Regions from separate parts of the Priestia sp. YIM B13491 genome, predicted to be linked through region 1. Evidence: predicted binding sites of a transcription regulator. Region 1 holds the regulator's gene; each other region holds the start of a gene.
What was found. The regulator LexA, encoded in region 1, represses DNA repair genes until DNA is damaged. The targets are predictions, from matches to a motif close to CGAACATATGTTCG.
Positions count from the first base shown of each region.

Region 1 (8,451 bases):
GGATAGAATCACTGAAATACCAAATCCTTCGAGCAGCATAAAGCTTGGAAAAATAAAGAATCGATAGCGAGTTTGAATTTCAATAAGCAAGTGAATAAGAACGTATCCTATGATTAGTAATAAAAACAGTGTATATGGATATTTATCCTGCTTCCTCACGAATAAACATATAAGGCCAATAATGGAAAGAATAGTAGTTGAAACGTAAATGATTCTTTCATAACTTTGAGCAGCACTAATTAATTTCTCTTTATTAAAAGGTACATCTTCTTGAGGAGTTAATGAAATGCTCCAAAATGTAGATGCATCCGTTCCTCCCCACATATTTAGGAATTTAATGTGAAAGAGATCTAAAAGCTGCTCTTTATCTGCTACCCGTTCTTTAATTACCTCTTTTTCTGCTTCAGCTCGTTTTTCTCCAATTGGCATACCCATAAAACGACTAGCATCCTCTGAAGAATAGGAACCGCTTGTTTCGTAATTAAAGCCAATGACGAATTTCCATAAAGGATCTCTGTTACTTAAAGGATATTTAGAAATGCCGCTAGCTACAAAAGAATAGTTGATCAGCGCATTTGCAATAAAAAAAGTAGCCAGTATGCCTACGAGGTTTTTTCCTATTCTCTTTCGACGAGCTTTTAACTCAGCAGCATTCTTCGTTTTAATGTAAGGTTGAAGAATTTGCAAGATGAAATAAATGAAAACAGCGACGATAATAATGGGTCCTAGAGGACGCATTAAATTTCCTAACGACAATAGAAGGCCAATATAAAGCCAGCTAAACTTGTTATGAGCAAATCTTTTTATAACAAGGTAAAAAGCTGCATAAAATAAAAAAGTAGCTAAATGCTGATTAGTTAACACTGAGCTATAGAGAATGTTCGGAATGTAGAACGCATATAGAAAAGCTGTCATTCTCCCAGCAAGTTCGTTAAATACTTTCGCGCCAATTAAATAAATAAAAATAACGGTTCCAGTGGAATAAAAAATATTTAACAATTTTAATATGAAAATATTATCTCCAAAACAGCGAATAATAACAGATTCATAGAATGAAAAGCCTAGCTGATATACCCATGTAGTAAAATAAACGCTTTGGTTAAATTCATAATTTCCTTTTGCGATATTACGCGCGGCATCTAACATGACAAGAAAGTCAGATTTTACAGGCGTTTGAACAGAAAGCATCCATGCTAGTCGAATACCTAAGGTCAAAACGATCAGTGAAATAAAAAAAACAGTTTTGTTCATGTATCTACTTGCAATAGCTATTAGAAAAATGACAAGGAAAGTGATAAAGATTCCTTCAATAATAAATGAATTACTTAAAGCCAAGCCCTTTAATTCCAATGAATTTGTCATCGCATTATAACTGCCCCATAGAGACCATGTAAGAATAATGACACATAAAAAGATCAGGCTTTTGGATAAAAATGAGTTAAGCATATTACCTCCTGCAAATTATTTCAAAGATAAGGTACAAAATTCCTACCCTATGATACCATATTTTATTATTTTGTATATATTTTTCTTATAGAGTATAATGTTAGATTGTTCTGAAATTACGACAGCGGCATAACGTTTGATAAAAGGGTAAGCCGAGTAGGAAAACGATTTTGTAATAGAAAAAGCTGTTTGCATCCATACGTATGCGAACAGCTTTTATGTTTTAAACCGACCTTTTAATAAATTCCATAGGGAACTCACTCCGAGACTAATGCTGATCAGAATTCCTGACAGAGCTACTATTAAAGCGATATATTCAAAGATAGAAAACTGCTTCATGCTATCCCAATTGATGTTTCCCTTTAGTTTGCTAATAACTAAATTCATTCCGTAAATACCGGAAAGAACCGTATAAATCGTTAAAATTAATAATAAGTAATTGTGACGTTTGGCTGCGATTTTCTCTTGATTTTGGTACAAAGTACCAAGGGTTTCTTTGACTTCTTGATAAAGAGAATTGATATGAAAGATTTTTTTAAAGAGCTCAGAAAACTCTTGACCTTCTGTGCGAGAGCTAATTTCTAAAAATAAATATTTACCTGAAAACACGGTAATAGAGCGGATTAGTCGTTCAATGCCCTCTGAATTTTTATGAAACGTGAGCTGCGAATATTCATAAGATAATTTTAGCAACACGATTTTATAGAAAAAATGTAAAAATAAATTATAGTAATGCTGGCCAAATAGATGATTCATCAAAAGCTGATCCGTTTTAGAGTCTGTCGATTTAGAAATACACGAAAACACATGGTCTGTTATGACGTAATAGGTTTCAGGAGCCCACCTTTCATACACGTGTTTAGTATTATACGTTTTAATATACTCATGATTGTGTGCAGAAATAAACGCTTTCCCGTCAGGCGTATAGCTATTTAGCTGCCCAGTACGAAATAAAGTTGTGGAATTAATTTCTTGCTCTTGATTTACCGTTACATAACTTAACACAAACATCCGTTCATCGATAAAATAAGGAAGGCTCCCAACGTGCTGTTCACGCGTGGCTTCTTTCTTGATGTGTTCGTTCAAAAATGGCGCAAGCTGTGAAAAAATATAATCTTGCACTTTGCTATAGCGATGATGTTCATAGGTAATGGTGGATCCATGCTCTTCAGCAAGCTTCGGTTCTAGTACACGAAAATGATTCATGAATTCTAAAATATCATCATAGGTGTAATGATTATGGCTCATCTCAGTGCGAATGGTCATGACGCCAATTTCAAAAGGACATAAAAAAACATCCACAGACAGCACGTTGCTAGACACGGTGGTGGAGGAAGTGTGTAACGTAATAGTATGGTCTATTTTTTTGGAAAATCGAAGCAACCCTTCTTTTTCGCACGAGTCAGGGAATAGAATGCATTCAATGTAAGGAAGAAAATATTGATCCAGGCTATCATGAGATACGTAATACTGTTCTCCGTAGTATTCTTTTTCTAAATGTTTTTTTTGAATGGAAAAAAATTCGAACAAATTTTCTTTTAGTGCATGAACAAGCTGCTCTTTATTTTTTCGGTCAAAGGAAAAAGGAAAAAGAAACATGTTCATTGCTTTGGTAGGTACAATGGTTTGAAATGGTTCTGTTTTCCTTGGTGTATTGGTCATAAACTACATCCTTCTTATGGTCGGTTGTATTTCCTTGTAAGAGTCGAGGAAATGCAGATAGAAAGTAAAAGGTGAAACAAGCTTTACAAAAACCGTTCTACCTGCCTGCGGTGATTCAACGTATCATTTATAATATGCCAATTTTTTTAGAAAACAAACGTAAAAAAACCAACTAACATCATGATTAGTTGGTTTTACATACAGTGTCTGATTAGTGAATCGTGCGATATACACCAGTTACTTTTCCTAAAATCGTTACGTGGCGAAGAATAATAGGCGCCATCGTTGAATTTTCAGGCTGTAAACGAACGAAATTTTCTTCTTTAAAGAAACGTTTTACCGTTGCTTCGTTGTCCTCGGTCATAGCGACCACAATATCTCCATTATTAGCTGTTTGCTGCTGACGTACGATTACCATATCGCCATCTAGAATACCTGCTTCAATCATACTTTCTCCCATAATTTCAAGCATAAATACATGATCATCTGGAGAAACGAATTTATCTGGAAGAGGGAAATATTCTTCCACATTTTCAACGGCTGTTATAGGAAGACCCGCTGTTACTTTACCGATAACAGGAACATTAATGACATTGCTTTTAGGGATGTTTACTTCATCTAGTTGAAGAACTTCGATTGCTCTTGGTTTTGTTGGATCTCTGCGAATTAACCCTTTGCTTTCTAAACGAGCTAAATGCCCGTGTACAGTGGAGCTAGAGGCTAATCCTACCGCTTCCCCAATCTCGCGAACAGAAGGCGGATAACCTTTTAATTTTACTTCGTGCTTAATAAAATCTAGTATGTCTTGTTGACGTTTTGATAGCTTCATATTTTTCACCTCGATTTTAGCTATTCTTTAGGTGAATTATACCACGTGATGTGTCAATATACAAACATAAGTTCGAAGAATTCCATTGACAGAAACAAATGTTCTCAATAAAATAAGAACATATATTCTGATAGGGGGATCATAATATGCAACAATTCTTACATTCTATGAAACATTACGCTATTTTTTTTGCAGCAATCGCTGCACTTACATATGTATTGACGCTGGTTTTAGGAGCGGATAAAGTAGATTTAGACAAATATTCAACGGTTACTATTACAAAAGGAGATACGCTTTGGGACTTGTCCAACAAGTATCATAATCACCATCATTTGACCACCAATGAATTTGTCAAATGGGTTGAAGACGTCAATGATTTAAACTCAGACACTGCCCAGTCTTTATCTCCTGGAGATAAATTATATATTCCTGTTTTAAAACAAGAGTTACATAATCAAGTGGCAATTGAACAGTAGTGTGTAACGGCCGTTCCTGAATATTGTTAGAAGCCGAAAAGGTCGTGATAAAAGTGGACGCCATTATTTATTGCCGTGTCAGTACGGATAAAAAAACCCAAGAAACATCTTTACAGCGCCAGCAAGAAGAATTAAAAAAACTTGCTGGTCTTCACCATCTAGACGTAAAAAAAGTCGTGATGGAAAAAGCAAGCGGATATGACGTAGACAGAGAGGGTATTTTGGATGTTCTTCATACAATGAAAGAAGAGAAGATCTCTGTGCTGCTTATTCAAGACGAAACACGATTAGGCAGAGGAAATGCCCGAATTGCGCTGCTTCATGCTTTTCATAAAGAAAATGCTACCATCTATACGATTAGTCATCAAGGTCAGCTTCAGCTTTCAGAATCTGATTCAATGGTGTTAGATATTATTAGCTTAGTGGAAGAGCATCAGCGGAAATTACATAATGCTAAAATTAGAAGAGGAATGAAAAGAGCCGTAGAAAACGGTTATCGTCCGCAGAAAAATTTAAAAAATCAAGGAGTTAACTCGGGAAGGGAAAAAAAAGAAGCGCCTATTGAAGAAATTGTCCGCCTTCGTCATAACGGCTTAACCTTTGCTGAAATTTCAGTTACGCTAAAAGGTTTTGGCTATAATATTTCAAAAGCGACGGTACATCGCCGCTATCAAGAGTACCAAGAGAGTGCTCAATCTCTTGATAAAACGAAAGAGATTTAGTAAGATGACTACATGTTGCCGAAGCGGTTCGGTAATTTTAATTATTGATTATAAGGAGATAGGTTTTATATGCTATCAAAAGATAAACTTGCTCGTATTAATGCTCTTTCAAAAAAGGCAAAGGCTGAAGGTCTGACAGAATCTGAAGCGAAAGAACAGCAAGAGCTACGTCAGGAATATTTAAAAGTTTTCCGACAATCTATGACAAATCACCTTCATACGATTAAAGTTGTAGACGAAGAAGGTAAAGATGTTACGCCTAAGAAGTTAAAAGAGAGTAAAAAGAAGCGTCTTCACTAAGACGTTCTAGTAAAACTAGAGGGAGTGTTCCCTCTAGTTTTTTGTATATTTTTAATAAGGGGCACAAAAACTGTAAAAGTGGAAATTTTTTTGGTTCAAGTATTGTACAAATAAGCAAATCATTAGTATGATAACATATGTACATAGTTTTGAAAGGAATGAAGAGTATGACACAACGTATTGAAGATCTTTCGATTGCAACAATTCGTACTTTATCAATCGATGCGATTGAAAAAGCAAATTCAGGTCACCCAGGTATGCCAATGGGAGCTGCTCCAATGGCATATACATTGTGGACAAAATTTATGAACATCAATCCAAAGAATCCAAACTGGTTCAACCGTGACCGCTTTGTATTATCAGCAGGACACGGATCGGCACTATTATACAGCTTGCTTCATTTAGCTGGATATGACTTATCAATTGAAGACCTTAAAAACTTCCGTCAATGGGGAAGTAAAACACCAGGTCATCCAGAGTTCGGTCATACAGCAGGTGTTGATGCAACAACTGGTCCACTAGGACAAGGTATTGCAATGGCTGTTGGTAAAGCAATGGCAGAACGTCATTTAGCTGAAACATACAACAAAGAAGGTTTAGAAATTGTAGACCACTTTACGTATGGTATTTGTGGTGACGGAGACTTAATGGAAGGTGTATCTGCTGAAGCAGCTTCATTAGCGGCACACTTAAAATTAGGACGTTTAGTTGTTTTATACGATTCAAATGATATTTCTTTAGACGGAGATTTAGATCGCTCGTTCTCTGAGAACGTAGAAGATCGTTTCAAAGCTTACGGATGGCAAGTAATCCGCGTTGAAGACGGCAATGACTTGACAGCGATTGCAAACGCAATTGAAGAAGCAAAAGGCGATTTAACACGCCCAACGCTAATTGAAGTAAAAACAACAATCGGATTTGGTTCTCCAAACCACGCGGGTACTTCTGGCGTGCACGGTTCTCCATTAGGTTCCGATGAAACAAAATTAACAAAAGAAGCTTATGCATGGACATTTGAAGAAGATTTCTATGTGCCAGAAGAAGTGTATGCTCACTTCAAAGCTACAATTGCTGAAGATGGCCAAAAGAAAGAAAACGAATGGAACGATGTATTTGCACAGTATAAAGAAAAATATCCTGAACTAGGTCGTCAATTTGAACTAGCAGTAGAAGGAAAGTTACCGGAAGGCTGGGAAGAAACGCTTCCAGCATACGAAACGGGTTCAAGCTTAGCTAGCCGTGCTTCTTCTGGAGAAGTATTAAACGCAGTAGCACAAGCTGTACCTCAATTCTTCGGCGGTTCAGCTGACTTAGCTGGCTCAAATAAAACAATGATTAAAGGTTCAGAAGACTTCACTGCAGCTGATTACAGCGGACGTAATATCTGGTTCGGTGTACGTGAATTTGCAATGGGAGCTGCATTAAACGGTATGGCTCTACACGGCGGTGTAAAAGTATTTGGAGGAACATTCTTTGTATTCTCTGATTATCTTCGCCCAGCAATTCGCTTAGCAGCTTTAATGAAGCTTCCTGTAACATATGTATTCACACATGATAGTATCGCAGTTGGAGAAGACGGCCCAACACATGAGCCAATTGAACAATTGCCATCACTTCGTGCAATGCCAGGTCTTTCAGTGGTTCGTCCTGCAGATGCAAATGAAACAGCTGCTGCATGGCGCTTAGCATTAGAGTCAACTGACCGCCCAACGGCGCTTGTATTGACTCGTCAAAACTTGCCAACGCTTGAAGGTACAAAAGAAAATGCATACGAAGGCGTGTCTAAAGGTGCGTACGTTGTATCTAAAGCTGGTAAAGACCAAGCGGATGCATTAATACTTGCAACAGGCTCTGAAGTAAGCCTAGCAGTAGAAGCACAAAAAGCATTAGCTGCAGAAGGCATTGACGTATCTGTAGTAAGTATGCCTGCATGGGATCGTTTCGAAGAGCAATCTGCTGAGTACAAAGAAAGTGTTATCCCTAAATCAGTGAAAAAACGTTTAGGTATTGAAATGGCTTCTACACTTGGCTGGGAACGCTATGTTGGAGACGAGGGACAAGTTCTTGGTATTAATCACTTCGGTGCATCTGCTCCTGGTGAAACAATCATGAAAGAATTTGGTTTTACAGTTGAAAATGTAGTAGCAAAAGTGAAAAGCTTGCTTAATGCATAATTCTTTTTCATAAGAAAGAGCAGACTCCTGTGGTCTGCTCTTTTTTTTCGACAAAAAAACAAAGGAATTTTTTCATCGATAGACAAGCATTGCGTACACCATTCGGTATAATGGTACAAAAAAGAACGAGCCGAAAGGGAGGATGAATCGTGAGAACGTATGAAGTATATTTAATGGAGGAAGAAGTTGCATCATCCTATTTTCGAAGAGAAAAGCTCATTTATCAGCTGCTGATTGAATATAGAATGAAACGTCACTTGCAGGAAACGCACTTACAAAAACAAGTTCATTACATTACTCGCCAACTGCCCATTTCATTTATTCAACGAGAATTGCTTCAGGCGTTTTCTCATTATCCTCATTTTTTTACTCATCAAGAGACGTTTGTGCTGGAATATCCTCATAAAAAAAGTCGAGCATCTATAAAATTAACGAATCGCTGTATAACAATTGAAGGAGATGGCAATGTTGATGCTGAGACAGCTTTTTTTGAAGTATTACGCAAGCTAGATCCTTGTTTTTTAGCAGTGAATTATGGAACGGATGAATACGGCTGGCTGAGGCCTGTGAAAACAAGAAAATTTGTGTAATTATTTAAGGAAATTGGAACGGAAATATTGTATAATAGCGTATGGTCTAGTACACTGTAAGTTAGACAACACGAAGGAGGAAGTAATACCATGGGAATGTATATTCTAGTTGGTGTTCTAGCATTAATTGTTGGGATAGCGCTAGGATTTTTCATTGCTCGTAAATATATGATGAGCTATCTGAAGAAAAATCCACCAATTAATGAACAAATGTTAAAAATGATGATGATGCAAATGGGCATGAAACCATCG
Region 1 is NZ_JBHZOR010000001.1:799,870-808,320, forward strand. It holds gene ACFX4E_RS04060 (ArnT family glycosyltransferase) at 1-1,446, opposite strand, end outside; gene ACFX4E_RS04065 (magnesium transporter CorA family protein) at 1,663-3,108, opposite strand; gene lexA (transcriptional repressor LexA) at 3,320-3,937, opposite strand; gene yneA (cell division suppressor protein YneA) at 4,084-4,413, shown strand; gene ACFX4E_RS04080 (YneB family resolvase-like protein) at 4,467-5,135, shown strand; gene ACFX4E_RS04085 (DUF896 domain-containing protein) at 5,205-5,435, shown strand; gene tkt (transketolase) at 5,603-7,609, shown strand; gene sirA (sporulation inhibitor of replication protein SirA) at 7,759-8,199, shown strand; gene ACFX4E_RS04100 (YneF family protein) at 8,290-8,451, shown strand, end outside.

Region 2 (8,451 bases), on a different contig from region 1:
AATATGAATGGCAATATAGTTTATCATCCACTAAAATGATGATACAACTATAGCTTTCTCTTAAATCCATTAATTTAAAGTGATTTTTATGCTGTGTCTCTAATTCATTAATCCAATTCATTATATTCTCTGGAATTGGCCCTTCCCTATTTTCTATTGGTTCTGGATTATCAATAACTTTGACATATATATCTTTATTAGTATGGATATACAAATCATATAAAACGTAAGGTTCCCAAGGGTATAGTATACGGGAAATGAGGTTATATTCTCTTGGGAAATATATAGCCAAGGTATCATCTTGAAGTATATGAACTTTGCTTGATTCTAGAGCTTCGCGGTCGCGCGAATTCCATATATTTGTACACACATTTTGAGTAACAACCTCCCAGAGCTTATCAAGATTATCTAAAGGAATAAATTCAATTGAATCTGTACTATTTACAAAGATGATTTCAACACTATTACCAGTCAAAGTATTTAGAGTAAAAGGAAGAAGATTATTAATATCGGTCTGTGACGATTTCCACCATTTTCTTAATGCGCCTATTTCATCTCCATGGCAGTCAATAAACAGCCTTCCATCTCGGAAAGTTCGCACTTTTATCATATCGAAATAATATTGCTTATTATTATGAATTAAAATTTGAACTAATGTATCATAAATCCTATTCCACATTAACTCGTTGTTTTCAAGAGAGACTTCTTCTATTTCCGTTATATTGGGGGAAATCTTGATGTCAGCAAACCCTCTTGTTCTCAAGGTATATTCTATTAATCTATTAATCAAAGGATTTTCAGTTAATTCAATATGCTCTGAATCATATCCAATGAATAGTGTATTATCTCTTACTGCTTTTAAATAAAGTGTATCGAAATTGTATTTATAATTAGATTCTAATTTAAAATCGTGTATTAAAAAATCCCAATTATCAATTAAGTCTATTAGCAATGGGATAAACTCACCATCAATTAATGATTCATTTTGTTCAAGGTACTCTACTCTCTGTTCTAATTCCTTATAATCCTGAATCTGTTGCTTCCGTTCTCTTTCTGCTAGGAATTCTGTTTCTCCGTCCAACATATGTTTTGCTAGCAATTGAAATACTTGTTCTATTTCTGATACATTTCTTTCTAGATCACAATTAAGGTCACCTTTATTATAAAATGTTATAGAAATAGCGTGAGAATATAGATCTTGATTCCTTTCTTTTATCTTTAAAGATAAGTTAGGGACATTAGATGTGAGCTTTTGCTTAAATTCTGCCAGAATTTCTTCTACATTTTGATCTCTTGCTAGAAGATATAATTCATCATTACTCCATAAAATAACAGATTCAGAACCAAAATCTATACCTATCTCTTCTATTTCACTAAAATTTATTTGATAAATTTCGCTATGCTTATGGATGTTTGAGTGAGCATATTTATTTTTTTGATTACTCTCATAAATACCAATTTTTCTTTTTTTCTCGTCTACAAAAAGAACTTGATTCAGAGGGGCATTAATATACTGATAATTGAAACTAAAATCAGCAAACTTTTCTTTTGCATTACTCATAACTTCATCTTTTCTAATTTCATATTTTGATCTTTTAGGTTCTTTATTTGATACTTTTTGCTTTCTATTGAAAAAATTCCACACAATTAATCACACCTTTAAACAATAATAAGAACCAATGTATGAAGCCAGTGGAGTTAGTGGAGTTAGTATAGTTAATAAGTCTATATATCCATATAATAGGTCTTATTGTTTAGTTATTTTATTCATCATATCACGAGAAATAGTTAAATATTACAACTTTTATCTATAGCTAAAAAGATTTTTTTGAACCTTTTAAAAAAACTAGCCAGCCAGTGTCATATCATAAAATTAAAGAAAGTATAGACGCAATAACCTAGAATAGAACTGTTAACTAAATAGGAGGGATAGATTCTGAATCGTTCAAGAGAGAAGAAAACCACAAATTTTTATATACCAAGTAAGGGACCCGAAAATTGGGGAGAATTATTAGTAAATGAGATTGAGCAGTTTAAATCAGGATATTCTGCAAAAACGCTAGCATATTGCTGGGAAAACCAAAATGGGTTTCTATCGGATATCAAATCATCATTTCTCGATTCCAATATTGAATTATTTAAAAATGTTGAATTACTGTTAGGTCTACCAGAGTATAAGGTTAGCTCACCAGGTGGCAGTCGTGCTTCACAAAACGATATCTTTGTTTTAGCTAAAGGACTATTACACGAGAAGTCAGAGCAACTGATTACAATTGCTTTTGAGGGAAAAGTAAATGAGGATTTCGGTAGAACAATTGGTAAAAGACTAGGACTCGAACCTAGTAATAGTTTAAGAAAAAGAGTTCAATTTCTTCTTGAAACACTTGGATTAGAAAGGTTGCCTGACACGGATATTTCCAGACTTAGATATCAATTATTATACAGATCAGTTTCAGCAATCCTTCTTGCTCAAAAATTTACGCCTCCTAATGCTCTTATGTTAATTCATTCTTTTAGTGAAAGCGAGAAAGGATTTGTAGACTATGAAAAGTTTAGTTTTCTTTTTGGCTTAAATGCTGTAAAAAATCAGATAATAGGTCCTATTCATCTTAATGGAATTGATTTATATTTTGGATGGGTTCAAGGAGATCAAAAGTTTTTAATATATTAATTTCTAGAATGAATAAAATTAACAAGATTTAATTAGCAAATAAACACAGGAGATTTTCTACTGAATCATTATTAAAAACCTAAAATAAACATGTGTTTTTTTACATGTCTTTTCAAAAAAAGAAAATCACATTTGTGATTTTCTTTTTTTGAATCTTAATACCTTCAATTAATTTATTTTCATAAAATATAATAATTGTTATGTTAGTTAGAATATTGAACAACCCATTCTGCCATGATAGTTCTCCATTTTTTTATTTTTTCTGCGACTTCTGATTTAATACTCCATTCATCTTGTTCAGGCCTCTCAACTATTAAACGCTTCACTTCTACTAATCTATAAACCTTAAGAAAAAGATCAGTAAAACTAACACTCGGGTCATTAACAGATAAAATGAATAAGCTCATTCTATTGACAATATAAAGTAATATGTCAGGTGTTAAAGTTAAAGTAATTACATCATCTCGATCTTTCCAGAGTGCTGTAGGTACCTCGAAAGCAGGCGAATACGAGATGGATGACTGACTATTTGGTGTTAAAACCCCAATAATATCCCATTTTTCATATGGAATATCTATGATATTATCAACGTTATACTTTCGTAAATCGCGTTTTATTTTATCCAATAGAGATTGCTCAAGCTTTTGTAATTCCTCGTATTTCATTGAAATGGGGGCTTCATAATTATCGTAACGAATAACCGCGGATTGGAGCCATTCAGCTATGAATGCAGGATCATCTAACTGTTTATTAGGCAATTCTAGCACAGGTGATAATGTTAGTTTATTATCCAAAAGATATTCCCATGTTGTAATCTTGCTTATATCTCTTAATCTCTCAAAACAATCCAAGCAATCTACATATTCAATTTTTGTTCTAGAAAAGTACTCAATGGTCTGTGCGCTTAACGGATGTTTTCTTTCTTTATTAAAATCTTCATAAACTTGTAATTGAAAGCTTTTACTTTCAATTTCTTGTTTCATCTTTTGAGTTTTAGGACCCATACCTTTCTCGGTTCTTGTCATAAAAACCATACACCTAACGAACGGGTGAGTTCGTAACATCTTCGTAAAATCAGTTTTCATTTTCGATGCAATCTTACCATCTTTATCTATAGTATCATGATGTACCCCGTAAACGGCCAGTCTACTCGTCCTGCTTATTATTCCGTCGTTGCTCAAATCACCTAATGGCCCAATGGCTCTTGTAGCGCGAAATTTTCTATTCATTATTTTTTGAAATCTATTACAAAATTGTTGAAATTCATTTTCATCGTAACGTTGAATTTTAGAGCAAAATGCATCATATGTCATCGCTAGTTTTTCCAGTTTCATTCCTCCACATCAATTGAGTTTGATAATAATAGTTCTAAGTTCCTTTTATTATCTTTTCAAGTAATATTTATCTACTAATTTTTTAGAATAATCGGCTCATAACACTTAATCTTAAGGGATATTCCTAAAATATTCCCTTGAAATTCAGCGCTTTTTTTTTATAGTATAATGCACTTAATAAAAAGTTACAAAAATAAAAAAATTTATTATTACCATTAGAATGGACTAGATGGAGGTATAGCTAAGTGAGGGCTTATACGAGCTGGACTCAATACTTTGAGCAAAAGTATGATCAAAATTAGATTGTGGAACAGAGGGATCTGAGAAACTAGAGGAAGGGCCCAAGCTTGTTGAATGGCAATCATCTTCACTTAGTCCTACAGCATATCCAGTTAAAGCTCCCATCTTCTGATACTTCCTTACTTACAAAATAATAAATTGCTTAACCCTAATCTAATCAATTTTGAGATAGTTTTTAAAAAAAGATCTCAGTATGTATTTGATGAGCTAGCCCCTCTGGTGTTTCAACAAACAAATACAATGAAGCTGTCGTATCAATAAATAAATCTTCAATGCTATAGGCATGAAAATCATCAGGGGCCACATATTGTAACACCAAACTAGAAATATAGTTCGAAGCCTTGATATATCTCTCCATGGATGGATTCACCACGTGGATATCTTCTTTCCTTTTAGGAATGTCGAAAAGACGACTTCTTGTTTTGATCCCTTCTTTTTTTAATAAAGGTGTCGCAGCTAACACAACAGATCCCGAGCGTTTGATATCTCCTACAACAGCAAGCTTAGTTTTTAACGGTCTAACCCTGATATGACTGAGGAAACCGAAGCAAAGAACGATTTCATGTCGATGCAAATAATGACTCTGTTTGGTAGCTGCCCATAATCCATTGAAAGTACCCCTCAATAAAGAACGTTTGTTCTTTATTATATACGAACGAACGTTCTTTATTCAATACAAACGCTAAAGTTTTACCGATTATTGCTATTCTATTGGAAGTGAAGAAGCTGTGAATATTAAATTTTCTTATTCTGATAAGAAAGTACCTTTTGTTCATAGAAGAAACTCATCAAAAAGAAATTTTGTTCCCGTTAAGCAAAGGCTTCTTTAAACTAATAATGAAAAGTAGGATGCATATTTATCCCGCTTAACTCATTATGTATTTTTGTACTTTCACTGTACTATTTCTGCTATTTAATATGTAGTCATTGTTCCTATCTGAATTTATACCCCCAATACTTTCAGCAAAAATGTAACCAGAGTAATCTATCCAAATTATTTTATTTTCCTTTTCAATAGGGTACACTTTCCAATGTTCTTTAGAATCCTTTGGAATCTCTCTGAGTAGCTTTACTGGAATTTTAGCTTGTGTTAATGTGGTTTTCTTGTTTGTATTTGTAAAATGATTTTCGGTCCATTTTTGAATTTTTCTTACGTCAAATATGCTATCATCTATTTCTTCATACATAGCATAGTATTCACTGTAGTACTTTTGTGCTTTTTCATTTGCTTCTTTTCTAGTTATTTCAATATTACATGACATTATAAAAGCGACCACAGGGTCTAATGTTCCCCAATTTATTAATTCTTTTATCCAAAAAACAATCCAGGGAAGTTCTGTTTTTTCCCAATCTTCAATTTTAAAAGCTACTAATTCTCCTTGATAAACCTCGTCAAATGCTAGAGATAGTACTGTGCCAATTCCCCAATTATACTTATAATTAAAGTTTTCATTTATAAACTTAATCCAACCAGCTACGTTTTTTTGAGGTTTTATCGTAGCATTTTCCGGAGAAAGCCACCAATTTAATATTAATTCCCAACTAACAAAGGCTTGGTCTTTACCCACGCCTTTTTTTATTGTAAATTTTTTTAACTTGTTTATCTCTTTCACATTATTTATAAGGAATTCTACTCGTTGCTCTTTATTCCATTTAATATAGTCAAAACCTGTTTTTAATTGGGATATAATTTGTTCATAGGATTCAATAAGTTGAACTGCATATCTTGGTTCTACACTTGATTTATAAAATCTTCTTCGTTTTTTACTATCCGGATATATATCCTCAATTAGGGATACTCCCCTTCGAACAAACACTTTTTGAGTTAAAGATTGTTGAGAAGTTGAGTAATATGCATATGTTTTCTTCCACAATTCAGTTAGCATATGCTCGACTCTTACTAAATTCATATTATCATCAGCTTGTTCTATTTCAACTATCGCAGCAATTAGAATACTATCTAAAGTATCTAGAGCTTGTTCAGCTTCCATCCCAGAATTCTCTTCAAAAATTTGTTCATTTTCTGAGGGAATGGCTTTCTCTAACCAATCAAAAAACTCTTCTTCAGAATTAGATTGTGTGATTAATCTCCATTTATCCTCTATATACGAAATTAATGTAGCAAGGGGACTTATACCTGTATTTATATTATTTCTTTCCTTGTTCTTTAATAATTCATAATCATTAATTAGTTCTTCATAATAATGTCTTGCATTCCAAGAACCAGGTCCAACATAAGAAGATTTTGCTTCCAGGAAAATTAATGCTTTTCCCTCTGTACCATTTCCTGGCCGTCCAGCTCTCCCAACTAAATTAGCAAACTCAGATACTGGTATCTTTTCTCCTCTTCTTGCAAGAGTTGGTATTAACACGATATCAAAAGGCAAGTTAATTCCTTCAGATAATGTGGAAGTTGCAATTACAATTGCTATAACTTTTTTATTTATAAGTTCGATTAGCATTCTGGATAATATACTAGGCATCTTACCATAATGTACTATTATACCTTTTTTAAGTAACTTGTATTCAATTGAAGTTTCGCCATAATAATCTGCACATACTTTAAGACTTTTCTCCCAAAGGATTTTATTGTAACCAACAGTTGGTATATTAAAAAAAGAAGGTAGGGTGTTATCTTTAAAAACTCTGTCAATAATATGCAAAAAATCTGTAGCATATCCATTAATATGTTGTGCTATAGATATTAATACTGTCGATTGCTTTCCATTTTCTTTATTTTGAGCAAGTTGCATCGCTGCCCAAAATAAATATGGTCGAGATCTTTTAGTGAATTTCATTTTTTTACCAATATACCTTTTTGGTAAATTATTAAGTTCGATAGGAGCTGTGTCAAAGGGTGATGGAATAAAAGGAACATCTTCTGTTTTACTATCATTAAATGTTTTAAAGTTTAATGAAGAACCATTTAAAAGATCATATCGTATTTCAAAGTTTCCATTTTTAAAATACTCTAGCCTACCAATTAACTGACGTGTACTCCTATACCCAGATTCTTCAGGTATAGAGTTTTCTGTTTGAGTTATCCAATCGGATAATTTTTGTGCTCCAGTTCCAATTACAGCTGATAAAGCAACAACAGAGCGATTATTGTCATGTAAAAAATTAATTAGCCTGTTCGATAAAGATTCTAATCTTAAAGTGCGATTATCTCCTGAAACTAAACTTTCAATGTTTTCATCAAATTGAACAGAATGTGCTTCATCTATAATGACAAGAGATATTCTTGGAATAAATAATGGTCCCATAAATCTAAGTAGAGCCTCTGCCTTTTCATATGTACATATCAATACGGTTTTTTCGTTTTGGTTAATCCAGGCATCTGTTGGACCCCAATCTGTACCTCCATAAAGTCCAGTTACTTTAATAGCCTCATTAGAAATATCCTTTAATACATTATTTAGCTTCCATTCAATCTCAGTAGCTAATGCTCTTGAGGGGACCAGGTAAAGGACTATTGGTTCAATGTTTTCAAGCAAATTGATTAAGTTAAAACTTTCATAACCCTTTTGAGTTTTTAAGTCACTAAATAAATTAATTAAGGTAGCTAATTCTGCTATAGTAGTTTTTCCAGATCCTGTGGGAGTACAAAGTACAAAAGATTTTTCAGTTAATAACTTATTAATTCCTTTTATTTGAGAAGGCCATAATTGCACTTTATTGTGAAGAAAATTTCTTCTATAGTATTTTTCTATAGATTCTACAAGTGAGTTATTCTTATACTCTAGTAATGGATTACCTTTTTTTCTTAAGGAATTTTCAACGATTTCGTTTAGCATTAAAGATATGAGTTTTACTAAAAGCCAATTCAAAGAATTTGTATCATGTAGTAATAATTTACTCATTTCCTCCATTTTATTTATAGCAAGAGTTAATCTATCTGTTTCTCCCCATTTTAGATAAGCAAATAAAATCCCTATGATACTTAGTACTTCTCTTATTACATATTCGTCAGTATTTGTATTGAACAATTCTAAATCATTTTTAATATTTTTGGTGTTGGTCTGCTTCCAATAATCGATTAATTGTTGTTCAATTTTCCGAAAATCATTTTTAAGTAATAACCTTATTATTTCCGATTCATTTTCTTCTCTGGGACGTTCGTTAATTAACCCTAGAGCAAGAGCT
Region 2 is NZ_JBHZOR010000003.1:715,982-724,432, forward strand. It holds gene ACFX4E_RS14905 (restriction endonuclease) at 1-1,645, opposite strand, end outside; gene ACFX4E_RS14910 (DUF6946 family protein) at 1,976-2,671, shown strand; gene ACFX4E_RS14915 (hypothetical protein) at 2,875-4,005, opposite strand; gene ACFX4E_RS14920 (Y-family DNA polymerase) at 4,481-4,879, opposite strand; gene ACFX4E_RS14925 (DEAD/DEAH box helicase) at 5,172-8,451, opposite strand, start outside.
Region 2: ACFX4E_RS14920 (Y-family DNA polymerase) is a predicted target of LexA. The motif match lies at 4,958-4,971, and genes of this name have one in related genera.

Region 3 (8,451 bases), on a different contig from region 1:
CCTTCTCTGACTATTTTAATGTCTCTGCTTGTATTAGCAGAAGGATATTTAATTTGGAAATTTGGAGCAAAAGGTACGTCTCCAGCCATTGTGAAAAGTAAAAGAGGGCAGGAAATTGGAGCTCATTACTCTCAAAAATTATGGGTTGTCCCGCTTTTTGTCTTAATTCCAGGCAGCGCCATTACGTCTGTGTTTCCATGGTGGCCTGTGTTATCTATTGATGGAACATCATTTAGCCTGTTTTTTGTTCCTTTTGCTATCGGTTTTTATCAGCGAATTCAAAGTATGGTGCCGTTTAAATCTATTGAATTTACTGGTAAGCGTGTATTAGCATTAGGCGTGGGATTAACGATCATTACGATTGCTGCTATTTTTTATCCTCTTGCCGCTGTAGCTGTTGTTATTCTAGCGATCATAGGAAGAGAGTGGATTCGTTTGCAGCAGCGTCGAAGCGATGAAAAAGCGCCCGCACTATTTACTAAGCGTACACAAGGTTTGGTTGTATTAGGAATCATCCCTCATTCTCCGGCAGAGAAAATGGGTTTGAAAGTAGGAGAAGTGATTATTAAGGTAAATGGAATCGCTGTATCTGAAGTCCATAAATTTTATGAAGCATTACAAGTTAATAACCGTGCTTTTTGTAAGCTAGAAGTTATTGACGAAAATGGAGAAGTTCGCTTTACTCAGCGAGCATTGTATGACAACGAACATCATGAACTAGGTATTTTGTTTGTACACAATTATACAAAACGTGATTCACAAGCTGGTTAAAAGACGGATAAAAAGGAGAAATGTTTGTGGAAGTCAAAACGATTGCCGCAGTTTTTCTACCCGCCATATTGCTTCTTCTGTTTGCTAGAGTAACATATAACTTATATGTTGCCACAGCGCTGACGCTTTTGTTGATAGCTGTTTCTGTATATAAAGGGTACGCAGATTATCCGCTTATTATTTTAATAGATTTACTTTCAGCAGCCATCGGTTTTATATATGCAAAAAGCATGCTAGCAGCTGGAAAATAAAGATTGTTGGTTTGATGATAAGTTAATCGCTTATTATTAAACTGTACACAAAAGCTCTCTACACAACGTGGAGAGCTTTTGTGTGTAAAAAAGTGAGTTAGAACTTATAACAATATTGTTTCGGTTCATTTAATGAGCGAGTATAATCAAATTAATTAGACAAATATGTTTATGAATAAAACATTTTAAACACTTATGTATAAATTTATTTAAATAAGTGTACAGAAATGTGAGAAGGGTATAGAAAAATAAAATTATTAATCTGAAAATTTAGTTTATTTTTAATTTTAAAAAATAAAAGGAGGTTTAGGATTGATGGAAGTATTAATGAGAACGATGTTTCAATCGCTTGGCAAAAATCATTCAATGAACAAATTAGCTAAAAAGTATGGATTGAGGATGGGGGCAGCTCGTTTTGTTGCTGGAGACTCAACCGAATCAGCAATTCAAACATCTAAGGAGCTTAACAATAGTGGAAAAGTTGTTACACTTGATCATTTAGGAGAATTTGTTTTTACAGAAGAGGAAGCTAGGTTGTCTACTACCATGTGCATTCAGACACTAGAAGCCATTGCAGAATCGGGCGTTCAATCAAATTTATCATTAAAGATGACTTCTTTAGGATTGGATATTAGCAAAGAGCTTTGTATGGAAAATATGCGCAGAATTCTACACACGGCCAGAATGAATAATATTTTTGTTCGAATTGATATGGAAGACTACTTGCACTGCCAAATCTCCCTTGATATGTATAAAGAATTACGCAAAGAATTTGATAATGTTGGAATTGTGATTCAAGCGTATCTTTATCGTACAGAACAAGATATGAATGACTTACATCAATATCAAGCTAATTTACGTCTAGTAAAAGGAGCTTATAAAGAATCACCAGAAGTATCATTTCCAGAAAAGAAAGACGTAGATGAAAACTATAAAAAAATCATTAAAATGCATTTATTAAATGGTCACTATACAGCTGTAGCAAGTCATGATGAAGAAATGATTCAGTACACAAAACGATTAGTAAGAGAAAATGGTATTTCACATGACCAATTTGAGTTCCAAATGCTTTATGGAATTTGCGTAGAGCTGCAGGACCGTCTAGTAAAAGAAGGATATAAAGTCAGGGTTTATGTTCCTTACGGCATTGATTGGTTTGGGTATTTCATGAGACGCCTAGCTGAGCGTCCCGCCAACGTATGGTTCGTGCTGAAAAACTTCGCGAAATAAATTTCTAATTAAAGGGGACTGGTTGAAATGACAGTAAGTACAAAAATCTCAGTTTTTAAAAATGAACCGTTTACTGATTTTTCGTTAGAAGAGAATAAACAAGCGATGCAAGCGGCGTTAATGAAAGTGAAAAAAGAACTGGGACAAACATATCCTCTCACGATTGGAAAGGATAAAATCTCAACAGAAGAAGTGATTGTCTCTACGAACCCGGGAAAAGTAGATGAAGTGATTGGCAGAGTAAGCCGTGGCACTAAAGCTTATGCTGAGCAGGCAATGCAAGAAGCATCAGCAGCATTTCAATCATGGAAGAATGTCTCGCCTGCTGAACGTGCTGATTATTTATTCAAAGCAGCAGATCTGATGAGAAAAAGAAAGTATGAATTTTCTGCCATGCTCGTTTATGAAGTGGGGAAAAACTGGGCAGAAGCTGATGCGGATACCGCGGAAGCTATTGACTTTATGGAATTTTATGCGCGAGAAATGATTCGTTTAAGTGAAACGAATGAGCATCGGCCTTTAACGCCAGTAGAAGGTGAAACAACAGAGATGACGTATATTCCTTTAGGCGTAGGAGTAGTCATTTCACCTTTTAATTTTCCCCTTGCCATCATGGCTGGAACGACTGTAGCTGGAATTGTATCTGGAAATGCAGTTATTTTAAAGCCAGCTGATTCTGCACCGGTTATTGCTGCGAAATTTGTTCAGTTGATGGAGGAAGTCGGTCTTCCGTCTGGTGTTCTGAATTTTATCCCTGGAGATGGCATAGAAGTTGGAGAATATTTAGTCGAACATCCTCAAACTCGTTTTATTTCTTTTACGGGATCAAGAGAAGTAGGATGTCGCATTTATGAACGTGCTTCAAAAGTGCAGTCTGGACAAATTTGGCTGAAACGCGTCATAGCTGAAATGGGAGGAAAAGATGGCGTTGTAGTAGATGAAACGGCAGACTTAGACGCGGCAGCGCAAGCGATCGTAGCATCTGCGTTTGGATTTCAAGGCCAAAAGTGTTCCGCTGGCTCTCGAGCGATTATTGTAGAATCTGTTTATGAAGAGGTTGCCCAAAAGGTAGCCGCATTAACAAAAGAATTAACCGTCGGACTGCCTGAAGACAACCCTTCTATGGGACCTGTTATTGATCAAAAAGCGTATGAAAAAGTATTAGCCTACATTGAAATTGGCAAAGAAGAAGGAAAGCTTATTGCCGGGGGAGCTAAAGCTCCCGGAAATGGCTACTATATAGAACCTACAGTATTCAAAGATGTGGATTCAAAAGCACGAATTATGCAAGAAGAGATTTTTGGACCGGTCCTTGCGTTGACAAAAGCAGCTAACTGGGAAGAAGCCATTGAGATTTACAATGAAACTGATTACGGTTTGACGGGAGCCTTTTTCTCTGAAAGCGAAGAGAGAATTCAAAGGGCGTTAGCTACCATGCACTGCGGTAACTTATATATTAACAAAAAATGTACAGGAGCATTAGTTGGCGTCCATCCTTTTGGCGGTTTTAATATGTCCGGAACGGACTCGAAAGCCGGAGGGTATGATTATCTTCTATTATTTACACAAGGGAAGATGACAGCGAGAAAACAGAAATAAGTTCAGTCTATAGGAAATCAAAAAATTCGACACGAAGCATCTTTAGCTTCGTGTCGAATTTTTTGATTAGTTTAGTCCGTATTCTTTGATTTTGTTGTAAAGGGTGCCGCGTGAAATGCCAAGCAGATCTGCTGCTGCACTTTTGTTTCCATAGGTTTTTTGAAGAGTCTCTTCTATTAGCCTAGCTTCTTGAAGAGAATCTTCTTCTTTTTGAACTTCTGTGAAAGAACTTGCATCCTTCAGATTGTCAGGAAGGTGCGTCAGGGTAATCAACGACTGATCACTTAGAAAAATCATTCGTTCAATCGTATTTCTCAGCTCGCGAATATTGCCTGGCCAATCGTATTGCATAAAGGCTTCGAGAACTTCAGAGCTAATGAAAGGAGCCTTCTTTTTATACTTCTTGCTGAATTCCTGTACAAATTGCTGTGTTAATGCTTCGATGTCTTCTTTATGGTCTCGAAGCGGCGGAATAATAATGTTGATGACGGTCAGTAAATAGTAAAGATTTTCATGGAATTCACCGGCTTTTAGCAACTCTTCCAAAGGCGTCGTGGTAGAGGCTACAATTCGGGTTTGAACTTGAATTTCTTCCGTGCCTCCAACGTGATAAAAGGATCGTTCTTCCAAGTAACGGAGAAACTTAACTTGAATTTCAAGAGGCATTTTATCAATTTCTTCAATAAATAACGTCCCGTTGTGAGCCTGCTCCAGTTTTCCCGCAATGGTAGTTGGATCTTCTGAAAAGACATCTTTTTGATGACCAAAGAGCTCAATTTCCAGGAGTCCCGATGGAATAGTGGCGCAATTTAAAGATAAAAAAGGTTCTTTATGTTTGGATCCACCGTAGTGGATAGCCTGAGCCAGCATTTCTTTCCCAGAACCAGGTTCTCCCGTTAATAAAATAGGCATATCTGTAGATGCCACTTTTTTGGCAATGTCAACGGCTTGCTTAATTTCAGGACTGATACCCGCGAAAGAAGAAAATGGATTATCTTTTGGGATGAGAAGAGACACATCAATTTCTTCATTTAATCTTACAATATTGGTAATGTCATGTTCAGTTGCGACTCCACCTATGACTCGATTGTTTCTTATAATAGGAGATGCATTGATGAGCACGTGAGTTTGTTCATTAGGACGATGATACGTTCCGCGTACAGGGCGCCCTTCATTTAGAATCGTATGTAGAATGATGGATTCATCTTTGAAATGCTCTCCGATTTTTCTACCCATAATATCATCTCTCTGAATCTTATACGTATGTTCCGCAGCAGTATTCCACAAGATTACATTTCCTTCATTATCGACGGCTGTCACTGCATCATTAATGGTTTCTGCCAATGTATCAAAATAGGAAGCTAATATCTCATTTTGGCTATGCAAATGTGTAATCCACTGTGAAGGTGTTACAAGTCCTATTGTGGTTTCTTGGTTTTCTGCTTGAATGAGGACTGGTCTGTTCCAGTTTGTGTTGGCTTGTAAATTGGCTAACGTAGAAGTAGAAGATGAAGGCCAATTTGTATCCGCTATTACTTTTTTTATGGACGATGCCTCGTCATGACCTGTTAACAGGTATCGTTCATCTTTTTGTATTACATAAAAGGTACTTGCTGTGACTATAACGAAGTCATAGTTTGAAAGTTCAGATTTCACTTTAGCTAAAGAAGTTGATTCTTCAACTGTTATAAAGGAGTTATTTATAAGAACTTGATCAACGCTTGCCATACTAAACCCCTCTCAGTACATATTTTTTATACTGTATCATAATTTAGAAATTGGCGCAAAAGCCTATCTCTTTCAAACAATTATGCAGCTTACTTTCTTTTATTGCTTTCATCTAAAGAGTTGTATTCCCTTCGAAAAGGGTAGTATAAGAATTTAGTGGGTAATAAAGTAACAGGGTAAAAAATAAAAACAAACAAACACTATATAAGATTAATACTCATTAGTTTCATTTATGATTATAAAGTGATAAAATACGAATATCAGTTCGTGTTTTCGGTTTTTACATATCGTAATAAAAATAGATAAAACAAGAAAATGGAAACGGAGGCCTTCATTTGAAAGATCAGTTTGAATTAGTATCCCCATATCAACCGCAAGGTGATCAGCCAAAGGCAATTGAAAAGATCGTGAAAGGAATTAAAGAAGGTAAGCAGCATCAAGTTTTGCTAGGTGCTACAGGAACGGGAAAAACCTTCACCATGTCTAATGTTATTAAGGAAATAAATAAGCCGACACTAATTATGGCTCATAACAAAACGCTTGCTGGTCAATTGTACAGTGAGTTTAAAGAGTTTTTTCCTAATAATGCAGTTGAATACTTTGTCAGTTACTACGATTACTATCAGCCTGAAGCCTATGTACCTCAAACAGATACATTTATTGAAAAAGATGCAAGCATTAATGATGAAATTGATAAACTTCGTCACTCGGCAACGTCTTCTCTCTTTGAACGAAAAGATGTCATTATTATTGCCAGCGTGTCCTGTATTTATGGTTTAGGTTCTCCGGAAGAATACAAAGAAATGGTCGTATCTCTTCGAGTAGGAATGGAAAAAGAGCGTAATCAGCTGCTTCGTACGCTAGTGGATGTACAGTACGAAAGAAATGATATTGACTTTAAGCGCGGAACGTTTCGCGTTCGCGGTGATGTTGTGGAGATTTTTCCTGTATCTCGAGATGAACACTGTATTCGCGTTGAGTTTTTCGGCGATGAAATTGACCGCATTCGAGAAGTTGACGCTCTAACAGGAGAAATTATTGGAGATCGTGAACATGTAGCTATCTTCCCGGCATCTCACTTTGTCACGAGAGAAGAAAAAATGCGTGTTGCCATTCAAAATATTGAAAAAGAACTAGAAGAACAGCTAGAGAAGCTAAAAGAAGCAGGAAAGCTTTTAGAAGCGCAGCGCTTGGAGCAGCGCACGCGCTACGACCTAGAAATGATGAGAGAAATGGGCTTTTGTTCGGGAATCGAGAACTACTCTCGTCATTTAACGCTTCGTCCCGCTGGTTCTACACCTTATACACTGCTGGACTTCTTCCCGGAAGATTTCCTTCTTGTTGTCGATGAATCACACGTTACGATTCCTCAAGTTAGAGGAATGTACAATGGAGACCAAGCGCGTAAACAAGTGTTAGTAGACCATGGTTTCCGCTTGCCGTCCGCATTAGATAACCGCCCGCTTAAATTTGATGAATTTGAACAGCATATTAACCAAATTGTTCATGTTTCTGCAACACCAGGTCCTTACGAACTTGAGAAGGCACCTGATGTAATTGAACAAATTATCCGTCCAACAGGATTATTGGATCCAAATATCGAAGTTCGACCAATTGAAGGACAGATTGATGATTTAATTGGAGAAATTCACGACCGGATTAAGCGAAATGAACGAGTGCTCGTTACGACGTTAACAAAGAAAATGTCTGAGGATTTAACGAACTACTTAAAAGAAATTGGCATTAAAGTTCAATATCTTCACTCTGAGGTGAAGACGCTCGAGCGTATTGAAATTATCCGAGAGCTGCGGCTTGGAAAATATGATGTGCTCGTAGGAATTAACTTACTTCGTGAAGGTTTAGATATTCCGGAAGTTTCGTTAGTAACCATATTAGATGCGGATAAAGAAGGATTCTTGCGTTCAGAACGATCGCTTATTCAAACCATCGGACGTGCTGCGCGAAATGCTAATGGACATGTCATTATGTATGCAGATCGCATCACAAACTCCATGGATATTGCTATCAATGAGACCAAGCGTCGTAGAAGTATTCAAGAAGCTTACAATGAAGAGCATGGTATTACACCGACAACGATTCAAAAAGAAGTTCGAGGCTCAATTCGTGCAACAGTAGTAGCAGAAGATACAGAAACGTATGAAGAAGCACCGGCATTTGATAAGCTCAACAAAAAAGAAAAAGCAAAGCTCGTAGAAGAAATGGAACAAGAAATGAAAGAAGCAGCCAAAGCGCTTAACTTTGAACGCGCAGCTGAGCTTCGTGACTTGATTCTAGAATTAAAAGCGGAAGGGTGATAAAACATGGCGATGGAAAAAATCGTGGTAAAAGGTGCACGAGCCCACAATTTGAAAAATATCGATATTGAAATCCCGCGAGACAAATTAGTGGTATTAACAGGGTTATCAGGTTCTGGTAAATCTTCTTTGGCTTTCGATACAATCTATGCAGAAGGACAAAGACGTTATGTCGAGTCGCTTTCGGCATATGCAAGACAGTTTTTAGGTCAAATGGATAAGCCCGATGTAGATTCAATCGAAGGATTGTCGCCTGCTATTTCAATCGATCAAAAAACAACGAGCCGAAACCCTCGTTCAACCGTCGGAACTGTGACCGAAATCTATGACTATTTGCGTCTTTTGTTTGCTCGTGTAGGAAAGCCGATTTGTCCTAATCATGGAATTGAAATTACATCTCAAACGATTGAGCAAATGGTAGATAGAATTTTAGAGTACCCTGAACGCACAAAACTTCAAGTACTGGCACCTGTGGTATCTGGACGAAAAGGTACCCACGTAAAAGTGTTAGAAGATATTAAAAAGGAAGGGTACGTTCGCATTCGAGTAGACGGAGA
Region 3 is NZ_JBHZOR010000005.1:148,055-156,505, reverse strand. It holds gene ACFX4E_RS19325 (PDZ domain-containing protein) at 1-771, shown strand, start outside; gene ACFX4E_RS19320 (DUF2198 family protein) at 798-1,022, shown strand; gene ACFX4E_RS19315 (proline dehydrogenase family protein) at 1,338-2,252, shown strand; gene pruA (L-glutamate gamma-semialdehyde dehydrogenase) at 2,280-3,851, shown strand; gene ACFX4E_RS19305 (sigma-54 interaction domain-containing protein) at 3,918-5,579, opposite strand; gene uvrB (excinuclease ABC subunit UvrB) at 5,915-7,894, shown strand; gene uvrA (excinuclease ABC subunit UvrA) at 7,901-8,451, shown strand, end outside.
Region 3: uvrB (excinuclease ABC subunit UvrB) is a predicted target of LexA. The motif match lies at 5,834-5,847, and genes of this name have one in related genera.

Region 4 (8,451 bases), on a different contig from region 1:
AAGACAATTCCTAGAACAGGGCTTCCACCAAATACTTTAAAGGCTGACCATGCAATTAATGCTGGTAAGAATGCAAAAGCTGTATCTGTGACAACTTGTGTAAACATTATAAAGTTTTCAGGGATATCATTGGGTGTATAACCCAACCAATTTAACACTGCTTCTTGCGTTAGTACCCCACGTAAACCCATAAATAATCCGGTTGCAACAAGAACTGGAATAATTGGAACGAAAACGTCACCAAAGGTTCGGATAGCTCGTTGAAAAGCGTTTCCTTGTTTCTTAGCTTCTGCTTTTACTTCAGATGTAGACGTGCCTTTAATACCCAACTCATTCACTGCTTCATATACTTTATTAACAGTTCCTGTACCAAAGATAATTTGGTATTGTCCTGAATTATAAAATGCACCTTTTACTTTCTCTATATTTTCGACTGCTTCTTGATTTACTTTTGTTTGATCATGTACCATAATACGCAATCTTGTTGCACAATGAGCAAATGATGAAATGTTTTCTCTTCCACCTATTGCCTCAACTACTTTGCTAGCTATGTCTTTGTAACCCTTTTCCACTTGATGATAACACCCCTTTGGTGATGATAGTATAACGAAACTTTGATAAGAAAAAAACTAATATTTCTGATTCGATTGTGACTATATTTCTTGCTATCTATAAAATATATAGCCCAAACAAATAGGAACCGGTTCCAAAAAAACTAAAAAAACAACATATATATAATTAAATGATTCCTTTCATAGGAGCCAATTTCGTAAATAAGAAGTTAACTTGGAACCGGTTTCTTTCGCTTATTATAGTTTATGATATAAGAAAATGTCAACGCTTTCTTTTGCTGGTCAGAGATTCTAGATCCCAGATTTAAAAAACAAACATAGCTATATAAAAAAGAAGGTACTTGCCTTCTCCTTTTATTACAACATTTATAATTAAATGCTTTTCTTCATCTTGATGATCAAAAAGGAAAGTAGGGTAGCAATTAAATATGATGGAGAGGAGTAGTATTCTTCACCAAAGCAAAAAGCATATGTTTCTTTATTAATGGTATGGCAGCTAATACAACAGATTTCGACCATTTAGTATCTACTACAACAGCAAGCTTAGTTTTCAAAGGGTCTAATCTTCTAAAACACAGTCTTTTGGCTTTAGGGTTTTCTTACATAAAGATTATTATTGCTGTTGTTATCTTGTTAGCAATATCTTATATTATGGGTTTTGGATTTATAAGAAAAAATAAGATTAGCACAGTGTTTCCTGAGAAAAGAGGGTTTTTAAAATAATTTTTATATTTGCAGTGGGAGTTACAAATGAGTCGAATTATAAGCTATAAGTTAAGTTGCAAAAATAAAAGAAAAATGAAGAAGGAAGGATTGTTCAAGAGAAGCTAACAAAGTTAGGCATTACAGAAATGATTCTTTTCTATTCCCCGTTACTATTTAAATTTTTCAGCTATTTTTTATATAGTATTTCTATCTGACATATCTTTTCTTTGAGCCTTATATGTACTCTCTCTTTTCTCTCCATGTATATAAAAGGACAAGCATGAACAAAATTGATTATCTTTGTTCATGTTTGTCCTTCTAGTTATAAAATGTTGATTAAAAATGCTTATCATTAGAATAGGTATATAATTTATAGCTTATATATTACCAGCAACGCTTCCTATCAATATCAACATAATTAGAATAATAATTACACACAAAATTAAAGATATGATCATAGTTTTCTTTAACGAAAACTTTTTTTCAAAGCGTAAATATAAAGCAAGGACAAAAACAGCTAGAAATATAGCCAGATAGCTATATTGGGAAATCCCTAACTTCTCTGTTACAGAAAAATGAAATATGCTTGGATTTACCATAAAAAAATCATTAATAAAAATTAATATAAGCCCAACTATTATAATTAAATACAAGATAGTAATAAAAATACTTTTCATCTTTATTAATACTCCTTTGGATTTATTTTACTATTAAGATTATACAGGATATGCGCTTATTTTCAATACATAAAGTGTAAATTTACACTAAATGCATTTTCATTCCCATTTTATCTTAATATACGACAATGAATATATCACATTTGAACTAATAAATAACAAAAAATAACAAAATACCATTTACAATTATTTTACTTTTTTGTAATATGTTAAATGGAAAGGAGAGATAAATTATGAAGAAAATTACAAAATTTAAAAAGTTGGTAACTGCATTAATTTTAATGCTTGTTCTAGTGTTTACTTCGTCATCACTAGCTCAAGCTGCCAGTTCTAGTGCAAAATTAACTTCTAACCAGACTAGTTCGAGTGGGTCATGGGTGAAAATATTTTCTACGAAGCCTAAAGAAACAAAAACCACAGCCGTTATCAAAGCTAAGAACACTGGAAAGGCTAGTATGCGAGTTTCTATAATGTTCCCCTACGATAGCTATCCTGATAGAGAAGTTAAATTTTGGACTCTAAAATCAGGAGAGAGCTTGAACAAAACAGTATCTCTTACAAATGGTACATATTCAATTAGGTTACAACAACTTAATATGTCACCTTATGTCAAAGGTACAAGTGGTAACGGATCTTTAAGTAAAAAATAAAATGGAGGATATGTTATATGAACAGAAAAACTGCTTTATTGTCCATAATTACTTTATCTTTAAGCACTTCTTTGTTAATGGGAAATTATAATAGCGCTAGTGCTGAAGAAATAAATTCTGATGATTACTACCAAAAAAAGGGTGAAGAATTACAGTATAGTGATTTTTCCAGTCAATACAGTAAAGAACTAAAAAGTGTCAAAGAAGAAACTGTTAACCAAATAAGAAAAGAGTCATTATCTTCAGACCAGCAAAATAATTATCATGCGTCGGCTGTGTCTGGTTCCATGGGAAGTGCTGGGGATGTATTGACTACTATGAAAGGAAGTAGTTCTACCGCCAATGCCTGGCCAGGAGGTCATGCTGCAATAGTCGTAGACTCAGCTAACACCATTGAAGCTTATGGAAATAAAGGGCCATCTAAAGATGGAGTACGCTATTGGTCCAACAATTGGAAAAATAGATGGAAAGATGCGAAGGTACAAAGAGTAAAAAATTCTACGGCCTCTCAAAGAGCAAAAGCTGTCAAATATACTAAAGCTCAGCTATATGAGCCATACAATTATAATTTTGCTTCCAAGAATAAAACAGATTCATGGTATTGCTCACAGTTGGTATGGAGAGCTTGGAAAGAACAAGGGTATGATTTAGATTCAAGTAGTGTCCCAGGTGTATTCCCTGTTGATATTCGGAAAAGTAATAAATTGAAGTAATATTATAAAAAAAGAAAGCGATGAGTTTATATCGCTTTCTTTTTAATTAGGAGTATTTTAATGTATAAGAATATAACCATAATATGTATACTCTTAAGTATTTTAACCGGGTGTACTAATCACAGAGAATTTATAGCTGTATTAAGTAGTGATTTAGATAGCAATAATAGCAAAGTTACAATTTTAGACAAAGAACTGGATAATATAAAAACTAAAAATATAAACGAATCAGGTTTAACTCAAATATCCTATGATGAAGAGGAGTACAATATACTGTCTAGCTATAATTCTAAAATAATTACTCTTTCTAATGAAAAAGTAAAGAAACAAAATTCCTCTTTACCTTATCCCTTATTTAGTATTTATAATAGTAATTGGGAACTGATGGTTTATAATTTTGATAAAAAAAATGATATAAATTTTTATACTTATGAATTAAAAAAAAGCTCTGGTGAACTTGTTAGCAAAAGATTAGAAGGCATACCATTTTCAGTACAGGAATACGGTAAGAAAATATATACTGTAGCTAGAAATATGAATGAACCCATAGATAAGCAATTTTCTTTGAATATTCTTTCGGCAAAAGATTTAAGAGTCTTAAAGAAAGTGCAATTAGGCATTCCATACGCTCTGTCAGATATGAACGTTAAACACAATAAAATTTATCTAACAATGTTTAATTTAGAAGAAGGTAAGCAAAGTGAAAGCAAAGTTTTGATTTATAATCTCAAAAGTAACGAGCTAAGGGAGATTCATTTAAAATATAATAATGGTAATGAAGTTATTCCATTAAAAGAAGGATTTTTAATAAAACATAATACATCTAAAAATACTACAACATTTGTTCTTTACAATGATAGTTATAGATATCAAACAGAATTAAAAATTAATAAAGCAATCATTAAAACAAAATACTGGAAAGATAGCCTTTATTATCTCACAGAAAGTAAAACTCTTGAAAAATATGATTTAAAACAGAAAAAGGTGACTAATTCTATAAAATTAAAAGATAACACCAATGATTTTATAATAATAAAACAAGGATCTTAATTAAATATCTATAGACATCTTTTTTTATTTATACGCATTAGATTTTACTTCAATATTAGGTAAGACGTTCCCAATTAAAGTGAATGTCCATAATATGAAGGAGTTTGTGAACGACTATGTGAAAAATCATTTGAGAGAAGAATTGGATAAAGGAAAGTTGAAGAACTAAAAGAGAAGTTAAAGTTTATAAATTGAAATTATCCTTATAAAGAAGGTATCATGGTGGAATTACAATACGGATTGATGCACCTGTAACTTCTATAAAAAACCAGTTAGAGAGAATTAGAATCAAAGAAGAAAGCTACCTCGGAATGTATAAAGAGGCAGCTTTCTTTTAGGTGTCACACTGGTTAAAATATAAATCCCCAAGGGAATCAACAAACTGAATGAATCCTGTCTCTGTTATGCATTGGCCTTTCTTGTAATAGGTAAGGTATACTTGTTTATTTGTATGTAAGGCTTCAATCAAGATGAAATTGATTTGTTTCATTTGCTCTTCTGTTAAAACAGGTTGAGCTACTTCTACTTGCTTATTTATAATCTCCTTTAACCCTATGTATTGCTCTGGCATAGTGGCGAATGGCCGCCATTTTTTCATTCCTCTAGGTTCCATCTCTTTTTCCTCCTTACGCTTTATGGCCACCCATAAGGCCATTTCGATAACGAGCTGTTGAATGAGGAAGGTGACTAGACGCACGTAGTACACTATTCTTCCCATAACGCAGCCGAATGTCATCAATCGTTTTAGCAAGAGCATAGGCTCTTTCACGTTGGTCAATATCCTCAAATAAGCTCATTTGCTCCTCTTCCTGGATGCTTGTATTGGATAATGAAATGCCAATGGAGCGAATCGGCATTCCACTATCATGCGTATGTAAAATAGTTAAACAATACGGAAAGATATCTTGGCTCAAGTTCGAAGCTCTCCCCATTTTCTTTTGTCTGGAGAAGCCTCTACCTGTTTGTTTGCTGTAGCCAATCGATAAATGGATTGTTTGAGCCACCACTTGATGCATGCGTAAACGAAAACACACATCATCCAATAGCTCCAACAGCAATAATTCCACTTCTTTTCGGTTTGTATAATCCCGAAACAAAATTTGACTCTTTCCGAAAGAACGAGAGCTAGGAATGTACACATCAGAAATACGACTAAAATCAATCCCATTCGCATGTTGGTGCAACTCTTCCCCCAGGACACCAAATTCTTTACGTAACATCTCTACAGAAGAAAGAGCGAGTTCTTTTATGGAGTGAATGCCCAAACGATTCAAGCGCCTTTCCGTAGCAGACGAGATCCCCCAGAAATCCTTCATCGGATGAATGGACCACAACTTAAAGGGAATATCCTCATATCGCCAATACGCAACTCCTGTTGGGCTATTCTTGGCCTCATGATCTAAGCTCACCTTCGCCAGTAAGAGATTCGGACCGATGCCTGCGGTAGCTGTCAGCCGTGTCTTACGATAAATCTCATTGATGATTTTGTGAGCTAATTCTTCTGGTGTTTGAGCGAACAAATGCAGAGAAGCTGTCGCATCAATAAACAACTCATCAATGCTATAGGCATGAAAGTCTTCAGGAGCCACATACTGTAACACTAAACTCGAAATATAGTTCGAAGCCTTGATATATCTCTCCATGGATGGATTCACCACATGGATATCTTTCCTTTTAGGAATGTCGAAAAGGCGACTTCCTGTTTTGATCCCTTCTTTCTTTAATAAGGGTGTGGCAGCTAACACAACCGATCCTGACCTTTTGGTATCTCCTACCACCGCAAGCCTTGTTTTCAATGGATTTACCCCCCGTATGACAGAGGAGACTGAGGCAAAAAACGATTTCATGTCGATACAAATAATGATTCTGTTTGGTAGCTGCCCATAATCCATTAAAAGAACTCCTTAAATAAAAGAACGTTTGTTTCATTCATTATATACGAACAAACGTTCTTTATTCAACAAAAACTCTAAAGTTTTCCCGATTATTGTTACTATAATAAGAGAGAAGAACATTGTATATGAATTGAGAAGACGGAGGGTTGATCAATGAATAAAAAACTGTCTAGTTATATTATCTTTTTTTCATGGTTTTTGTTCTTAGTTCTTTTATGGATTATCGTCTCATTCTTTAAAGGTGAAAATGGACAGTGGTGGTCTATGTATCGTTTGAACCCACATAAATACGGTCCTTGGGCTTTAGAGATTTCTTACATAAAGATTAGTATTGCTGCTGTTATTTCGTTAGGAATAGCTTATATGGTGAGTTTTGAATTCAAAAGAAAAAATAAGATGAAATAAATGGTTTTTTAGTAAAAGAGGATTTCTACATATTTTTTATCTTTGAGGGATCAGTTACGAATGAATTATATGAGAATTTATACACTAAGGGCTGGTATAAAAAGAAACATGAAAATTGAAGGTGGAATTAACCTGTTACATTTAATCTTCTGCTAAAACAGGTTAAGGGATTTCTAGTTGTTTGTTTACGACTTTTTGTAAGGGTCCCTGCTAACATAAGCCTAGCAAGATTAGACAAAAAGAAAGCCGATGACTCCTGCGCTAAGGAATCATCAGCCTATATTTTTATAAGATTTAAAGCTACCATAATCGATCAATTGAATGTCGAGTAAATAATGGGTACTTGTCCGGTATTCTAATTACCAAATCCCCCTAAATATTTACTTAGTTTAAGTATCTGGAATAATTGTAATAGCGATGGTCCGAACTGGGGCTTCTTTTTCGTTTCCCTTACTCTGGGTATGGTAGTATTTAGTCATTAATTCGTTTAATTCGTTTTGAAATTGTATAAAATGTTCCTCATCTATCTTTAATTCCACTACAGAAAAAGTTGCCCCGTCCTCTTGGCTGTTTTGTTCCCCTAATTTCTTAAGATAAGTTTGATATTGTGTCATAAGTGATAACTGGTAATAAGAAATATAGTCTAACTTTTCCTTGCTAGATAATTCCCTCCATTCACTTCCGTCAATTTTTGCCTCTTCTTCATTTATAGCGTAATATTTTTCGGAAACCGATTTTACTTTTTTTTCTTTAATTACACAAACAATACCAGAATCAAACATAGTTTGAAGATGCCTATATAGAGTTGCTTGGGGCACATCTTTAAGAATTTTCACCATTTCTAATGGTGTTAACCCATTTTCTCTATTTCTCATTAATGCTTGGCAAATCTTTATTCTCACCGGATGCATTAATATTTCAACTTTAGTACTCATCCAATCACCTTATTATTTATTAAATTTAATTCTTATTATAAATAATGAGAATAATGATTGCAACGAATCTGCATTTGATTTATCATTATTAATAATGATAATGAGATTAGGAAGGAATGTTGAAAATGCAACTACATTATGGATTAAACGACCTTAAAGATCTTGATTTTATGGCTTTTCTGCCCGTTATATTGCCAGTTATTGCAGTGGGGACGCTTTTAGTTTTAATCGCACTAATTGATTTATACCGACATAGAAAGACAAGAGAAAATGTCCTTATATGGGCCCTAATTATTCTTTTTGTTAATACACTTGGACCTATTCTTTACTTTGTTATAGGGAGAAAGGATGGTGAGAACTCTTGAAATTAGAGATTATAAATGTAACAAAATCATTTAAAGAGAAAATTGCTGTCAATAATTTCTCGATGGAACTGAAATCAGGGGAATGTGTCGGGTTAATCGGGCCAAATGGAGCAGGCAAATCTACATTAATAAAAGTGATTTCAGATATCATCGATCCAAATACTGGTGAAGTTTTATTGAATGGGAAAAAAATATCTAAAATGAAAAGAGAAATTGGTTACCTACCACAGTACCCTAATTTTTTTCATTGGATGACAGCAAGAGAAACTCTTACGTTTATGGGTCAACTTTCGGGATTGAAAAAAGAAGTATTAACAAACTCGATACCGGAGATTCTGACAAAAGTTGGGCTAAAGGGCGAAGAAAACTCAAAGGTTGGTACATTTTCTGGAGGAATGAAACAACGACTTGGTATAGCACAAGCCTTACTACATAAACCTTCTCTTATTGTTATGGATGAACCGGTATCCGCATTAGATCCAAT
Region 4 is NZ_JBHZOR010000010.1:1,431-9,881, reverse strand. It holds gene ACFX4E_RS24220 (sucrose-specific PTS transporter subunit IIBC) at 1-572, opposite strand, end outside; partial or broken gene ACFX4E_RS24215 (hypothetical protein) at 1,046-1,135, opposite strand; gene ACFX4E_RS24210 (hypothetical protein) at 1,655-1,954, opposite strand; gene ACFX4E_RS24205 (hypothetical protein) at 2,188-2,604, shown strand; gene ACFX4E_RS24200 (YiiX/YebB-like N1pC/P60 family cysteine hydrolase) at 2,622-3,317, shown strand; gene ACFX4E_RS24195 (hypothetical protein) at 3,378-4,367, shown strand; gene ACFX4E_RS24190 (YolD-like family protein) at 4,702-4,980, opposite strand; gene ACFX4E_RS24185 (Y-family DNA polymerase) at 4,994-6,259, opposite strand; gene ACFX4E_RS24180 (hypothetical protein) at 6,416-6,667, shown strand; gene ACFX4E_RS24175 (transcriptional regulator) at 7,057-7,602, opposite strand; gene ACFX4E_RS24170 (PLD nuclease N-terminal domain-containing protein) at 7,728-7,967, shown strand; gene ACFX4E_RS24165 (ABC transporter ATP-binding protein) at 7,964-8,451, shown strand, end outside.
Region 4: ACFX4E_RS24185 (Y-family DNA polymerase) is a predicted target of LexA. The motif match lies at 6,307-6,320, and genes of this name have one in related genera.